2 regions of the Streptomyces sp. NBC_01717 genome follow, and region 1 is predicted to be linked to the other one. Evidence: predicted binding sites of a transcription regulator. Region 1 holds the regulator's gene; the other holds the start of a gene.
The links. The regulator HspR, encoded in region 1, represses chaperone genes until heat shock. The targets are predictions, from matches to a motif close to TTGAGNNNNNNNNNCTCAA.
Positions count from the first base shown of each region.

Region 2: the regulator HspR is predicted to act here: its motif matches at 1,498-1,516, upstream of lon (endopeptidase La).

Region 1 covers NZ_CP109178.1:4,522,870-4,526,281, forward strand. Annotated here, with positions in the region: gene OHB49_RS20450 (LuxR C-terminal-related transcriptional regulator) at 158-1,177, shown strand; gene OHB49_RS20455 (heat shock protein transcriptional repressor HspR) at 1,214-1,660, opposite strand; gene dnaJ (molecular chaperone DnaJ) at 1,662-2,849, opposite strand; gene grpE (nucleotide exchange factor GrpE) at 2,943-3,412, opposite strand, start outside.
Region 2 covers NZ_CP109178.1:3,398,545-3,401,956, forward strand. Annotated here, with positions in the region: gene lon (endopeptidase La) at 1-1,475, opposite strand, end outside; gene OHB49_RS15255 (spermidine synthase) at 2,174-2,866, shown strand; gene OHB49_RS15260 (response regulator transcription factor) at 3,102-3,412, shown strand, end outside.

The DNA of each region.
Region 1 (3,412 bases):
GCGTGCCGTGACCGCGCAACGGGGGAGAACACAGCCACGACCCCACGACCCTTGTGCTCCCGAGGAGTTCATCACCCCCGACACGGCAACACTCCCCCAATGACTACGCTTCCACCACCGTCAGCTTGTTGCACTGTAAAAAGTGGGGGGCCCTCAGATGGCCGTAGACAGGGAAGTTCCGGTCCACCCGCATGATGCGCGAGAGCTGTGTGACTCCGCGATCCAGCTCTACGCCGAGGCGCTCCGCAAGGGGCGGATCCCACGCGCCGACCTCGCACCAGCCCCGTGCCTCATCGACATGGCCCTGGTCCACCCCGACCCCCGGGACGACGCGTGGATGCGCCCCGTGCCACCGTCCGCCGCCCTGGCACATCTGCTGCAGCCCGTCACCCGCGAGATCCACGAACGGATACGGCGCACCGCGGCCCTCGCGGACTCGCTGGCCCCCCTGGCGTCGGTGGTCAGTGAGGACCCCAACCTCGCCATCACCGTCATCGAGGGAAAGCCACAGATCAGGGCAGCCGTCGGCGACGCGACGGCGGGAGCATCGAGGGAGGTGCTGACGATGCAGCCAGGCAGCACCAGACCCTTCAATCAAATGCCGGAGGCGCTGCCCCGCGCCCTGTCCATGGTCGAGCAAGGGGCCAGCCTGCGACACATCTACCAGCACTCGGCCCGGTACGCTCCCCGACTCAAGGAGTACCTGGCCCAGGTCCCCGCGGACCGCCTCCAGGTACGCACCGTCGAACAGACCGTGGAACGACTGCTCATCTTCGACCGCGCGGTCGCCTTCATTCCCGCAAACGCCACGCGGGACGTCGCCCTGGAGATCCGCCACCCCGCCCTGATCCGCTTCCTGATCCAGATGTACGAGGTCCTGTGGGCGCAGGCCACTCCCCTCACCCAGCAACTGCCCACATCGGCCCCCGGCACCCCCGTCACCGCCGTACAGCGCAGCATCGCGCGCCTCCTGGTCGAAGGCCACGTCGACGACGCGGTGGCCCGCAAGCTGGGCATCAGCGTCCGCACCTGCCGGTCCCACATCGCCAAACTCATGCAGGCACTCGACGCCTCCAGCCGGACCCAACTGGGCGCGCTCATCGTCCGGTCGGGCATCGCTGAGCCGGACGGTGACGTCCGCACCGACGCGGAAGGCCCGCCACCCGTTTCCGGGTGACGGGCCTCGGCCGTCGTACGTACGCCGTAACCGCGCCTATTCCTTCGGCCTCTTCGGCCGCCAGACCACCAACGCACTGGTCTGCTGCACATCCTGATACGGCACCAGATCACGCCGGTACGACGCATGCACCTGCGCCTCGCGCTGCTGCATCGCCGCCGCCGCACCGTCCACTGCCGCGGAGAGTTCGGCGACGCGCTGCTGGAGCGCGGCCACCTGGTTCTCCAGCTCGATGATGCGCTTGATGCCCGCCAGGTTGATGCCCTCGTCCTGCGACAGTTGCTGCACGGTGCGCAGCAGCTCGATGTCGCGGGCCGAGTAGCGCCGGCCGCGGCCGGCCGTGCGGTCCGGGGAGACCAGACCGAGGCGGTCGTACTGGCGCAGTGTCTGCGGATGCAGGCCCGCGAGCTGGGCCGCGATCGAGATCACGTACACCGGTGAGTCATCGGTCAGTTGGTACGGATTACGTCGTCGGCCGTCCACATCATGCTCCCTTCGCGGCCTGGAACAGCTCCGCCCGCGGGTCCTCCCCCGCGGTCGCCTTCCGGTAGGCCTCCAGCGCGTCCTGCGCCTCGGGACCCAGTTCCTTCGGCACGGCCACCTCGACGGTGACCAGCAGGTCGCCCCGGGTGCCGTCCTTGCGTACCGCACCCTTGCCCCGGGCGCGCATCGTACGCCCGTTGGGGGTACCGGCCGGCAGTTTCAGGGTGACCGGGGGGCCGCCGAGCGTGGGGACCTTCACCTCGCCGCCGAGCGCCGCCTCCACGAAGGTGACGGGCACGGTGACCGTGAGGTTGTCGTCCCTGCGGCCGAAGACCGGGTGGGCGTCGACATGGACGACGACGTACAGATCGCCGGCCGGGCCGCCGCGCTCGCCCGGAGCGCCCTTGCCGCGCAGCCGGATCCGCTGGCCGTCGGAGACGCCCGCCGGGATCCTGACCTGCATGGTGCGCGACGAACGCGCCCGTCCACTGCCCTTGCAGACATCGCACGGGTCCTGGGCGATGAGGCCCCGGCCCTTGCAGTCCACGCAGGGATCGGTGAGCGAGAACCCGCCGCCGCTGCCGCGCGACACCTGGCCGGTGCCGACACAGGTCGGGCAGACCCTCGGGGTGCCGTTCTTGTCGCCGGTGCCCGAACACGCCTTGCAGGGCGCCTGGCTGGACATCCGCAGCGGGACCGTGGCCCCGTCGACCGCCTCGGTGAAGCTGAGCGTCACCTCGGACTCGATGTCCTGGCCGCGGCGCGGCTGCACACGTGTCCCCGCACCGCCGCCCCGGTTGAACAGGCCGCCGAAGACATCGCCGAGACCGCCGCCGCCACCGAAACCACCGGGGCCGCCGGCTCCGCCGCCCTGGGTGCCTCCGAAGAGGTCGCCCAGGTCGAAGTTGAAGTTGCCTCCCGCACCGCCGGGACCGGCCCGGAAGCCGCCGTTGCCGAAGAGGGCGCGCGCCTCGTCGTACTCCTTGCGCTTCTTGGAGTCGCCGAGGATGTCATTGGCCTCGGAGATCTCCTTGAAGCGCTCCTCCGCCTTGTCGTCGCCCTTGTTGGCGTCGGGGTGGAACTCGCGGGCGAGCTTGCGGTACGCCTTCTTGATCTCTGCGTCGGTGGCGTCCTTGGGGACGCCGAGAACCTTGTAGTAGTCCTTCTCGACGAAGTCCTTCGTGCTCATCGACGTCCCTCCTTCCGGACGATCGGCCGGGCGACCGGCCCGAGGGCCGGTCGCCGGGGCAGACGGTGGGCCCCTCGGTGGTCGGACGAAATGTCAGACCTCCTCGGTGCCACCGCTCTCCTCGTCGTCTGTCTTCTCTTCCTTCGCCGCCGCAGGGGCCGCCCCCGGCTGGGGTTCGGCCACCGCCACCCGCGCGGGGCGGATGGTGCGCTCGCCGATGCGATACCCCGGCTGGAGGATCGCCACGCAGGTCGTCTCGGTGACGTCCGGCGCGTACGAGTGCATCAGCGCCTCGTGGATCGTCGGGTCGAAGGGCTCGCCCTCCGTGCCGAACTGCTGCAGGCCCAGCTTGGCGACGACCGTCTCGAGTGATTCGGCCACCGACTTGAACCCGCCCACGAGCTCGCCGTGTTCCCTGGCGCGACCGACGTCGTCGAGCACGGGCAGGAGCTCGGACAGGAGACCCGCGACAGCGATCTCCTTGACCGTGACCCGGTCCCGCTCGACGCGGCGGCGGTAGTTCTGGTACTCGGCCTGGAGCCGCTGGAGGTCGCCCGTGCGCT
Region 2 (3,412 bases), 1.1 Mb from region 1:
GCCTCCGGGATGGCTTCCAGGACGTTGGCGGTGGCCAGGAAGACCACGTCGCTGAGGTCGAGCTCGACCTCCAGGTAGTGGTCGCGGAAGGTGTGGTTCTGCGCCGGGTCGAGCACTTCGAGGAGCGCCGCGGCCGGGTCGCCGCGGAAGTCGGAGCCGACCTTGTCGATCTCGTCGAGCAGGACGACCGGGTTCATGGAACCGGCCTCCTTGACGGCGCGGACGATGCGTCCGGGGAGCGCACCGACGTACGTACGCCGATGGCCGCGGACCTCCGCCTCGTCCCGCACACCGCCGAGCGCGACACGGACGAACTTGCGTCCCATGGCGTGCGCGACGCTCTCGCCGAGGGACGTCTTGCCTACGCCGGGAGGCCCGACGAGGGCCAGCACCGCACCACCGCGGCGCCCGCCGACGACCCCGAGACCGCGGTCGGCACGGCGCTTGCGCACGGCGAGGTACTCGGTGATCCGCTCCTTCACGTCCTCCAGGCCGGCGTGCTCGGCGTCGAGGATCTCCTTGGCCGCGCGGATGTCGTACGCGTCCTCGGTGCGCTCGTTCCACGGCAGCTCCAGGACGGTGTCCAGCCAGGTGCGGATCCAGGAACCCTCGGGGCTCTGGTCGGACGAGCGCTCCAGCTTGTCGACCTCCTTGAGCGCGGCCTCACGGACGTGCTCGGGAAGATCGGCGGCTTCGACGCGCGCCCGGTAGTCGTCGGACTCGTCCTCCGGGTCGCCGTTGAGCTCTGACAGTTCCTTGCGTACGGCTTCGAGCTGGCGCCGCAGCAGGAACTCGCGCTGCTGCTTGTCGACGCCCTCCTGGACATCCTTCGCGATGGACTCGGCGACGTCCTGTTCGGCGAGGTGTTCGCCGAGCCACTGGATGGCGAGCTTCAGCCGGGCGACCGCGTCGGCGGTCTCCAGGAGCTGCACCTTCTGGGTGGTCGTGAGGAAAGGTGAGTAACCGGAGTTGTCGGCGAGCGCGGAGATGTCGTCGATCTGCTGGACCCGGTCCACGACCTGCCAGGCGCCGCGCTTCTTCAGCCAGCTGGTGGCCAGGGCCTTGTACTCCTTGACCAGCTCGGCGGCCGCACCGGGAAGCGGCTCCGGGACGGACACGTCCACGCGTGTCCCCTCCACCCAGAGCGCTGCCCCGGGGCCGGTGGTCCCGGCGCCGATCCTCACCCGGTCACGGCCGCGGATGAGCGCACCGGGGTCGCCGTCGGAGAGCCGGCCGACCTGCTCGACGGTACCGAGCACACCCGTTCCGGTGTACGTCCCGTCGATCCGCGGCACGAGCAGCACCTCGGGCTTGCCGCCACCCGGCCGGACGGCTGCCTGCGCGGCCTCCACGGCGGCCCGCACATCGGTGTCGGACAGGTCGAGAGGAACCACCATTCCGGGCAGCACGACCTCGTCGTCGAGCGGCAGCACTGGCAAGGTCAGCGGAGTGACCGCGTTGGGCTCAGTAGCCATGATCTCCCCTTCGGCATTCAAGTTGAGCTATGCAGGCTCAATGCTCCTGAGCGACTTAATGTTCCCGCGGCCGTGTTCGCTCTCAGCGATCCCCCTTCCGCCTCGCCGCCACCTGCGAAATCCGTTCGCGGCCCGCCTAACGCACGGGGGAGAGTGCCCGCATGGGTGACACACGCGTGGACGACAGGGGCCTGGCCGAGGACGGGACGATCAGACATGAAGGCTCGCTGAGCCGCGTACCGGCGGCGTTCGCCCCCGTGGTCGAGGCGGCCCGCTCCCGGATCACCGATGCGTTCGGCGCCACGCAGCTGCACAGCGCCTACCTGTACGGCAGCATTCCGCGGGGCACTGCCATTCCCGGCGTCTCCGACCTGGACCTGCTGCGCGCCCTGTACGCCGAGCCGACCGCGCAGATGCGCATCGCCGCGGCCACCGGCCGCACCCCTTCGACGGACCCGGCACCCCTCACCACGCTCATCGACGACCTGGCGCCGCGGCCGGCAGCCGAATACCTCGCGGTGCACGGCTCGAAGGCGCCTCGCCGACCGCCGGCATCCGCGCGCCGGTGCAACAGCGGCGGGCGGGCCACCTGCCCTTCGACTCCTCGCGCCCCACCCGGATCCACCGATTTTGGCCCCTCCCGCGCCGTCCGACGAGGATGGTGGGACCCCATCCACCGCCTACCGGAGACCGAGGACATGCCGACCGCCGACCGCCGCACCGCTCACAGCCCCGTCACACTCGACCGCCGCGAGGGACCGTACGGGGAGGTCGTCCTGCGGGAGCGGGGGGACGACTTCGAGATCATCGCCAACGGGTGCTTTCTGATGGACACCGCGGACGGGCGCTCCGAACGGTTGCTGATCGATGCCGCACTCGCCGCACTGCCCGCCGGGCGGACGGATCCGGCAGTGCTCGTCGGAGGGCTCGGGGTCGGCTTCTCGCTGGCGCATGCCGCCGCCGAGCCGCGCTGGGGGCGAATCGCGGTGGTCGAACGGGAGCAGGCGATCATCGACTGGCACCTGGACGGGCCACTGGCCCGGATCTCCGCCGCGGCGCTCACCGATCCGCGGACGACGATCCTGGCGACGGACCTCGTCACATATCTGCGTACGACTACGGACCGTTACGATGCGTTGTGTCTGGACATCGACAACGGACCGGACTGGATCGTCACCGAGGACAACGGAAGTCTCTACTCCGCTTCCGGGCTGGCGGACTGCCGGGAACGGCTCAACCCGGGTGGGGTGCTGGCGGTGTGGTCCGCGCAGCCGTCCGCCGCCTTCGAACAGGCCCTGAAGAATGCCGGATTCGTTGGGGTAAGGACGGAGGAGGTGCGTGTTGCCCGAGGTGTGCCCGACGTGGTTCATCTCGCACTTCGGGACGACTGAGGTTCTCCTCCGGGTATCCGGGGCCCCCGGACGCCCGGGGGCCAAGCGCCACAAGACAGACACTCCGCCGCCTGCTTGCGTCCAACCCGTTCCCGTGCCGTTACACCCTGCGTAGCCGGGAACAGCCTGCTGGCTTTACGCTGCTGAGCGGCAAACGGGATCACCCACAAAATTCACAAGCGAAGACCGTGCGTCCGGGGGAATGACCCCCGCGAGAACGGGCAGGGGCGGGGCGATGGAACAGACACACACCACCCACAACGGTGTCGCGGCCACCCCGGGCGCGCAGCGCCGGGTGCTGGTGGTCGAGGACGACGCGACGATCGTCGACGCCATTTCCGCACGCCTGCGGGCCGAGGGCTTTCTGGTGCAGACCGCGCTCGACGGCCCCGCGGCCGTCGACGCGGCCGAGGCCTGGCAGCCCGACCTGATGGTGCTCGACATCATGCTTCCGGGCTTCGACGGCCTGGAGGTCTGCCGCCGGGTTCAGGCCGCGCGGCCGGTGCCGGTGCTGATGCTGACCGCCCGGGACGACGAGACCGACAT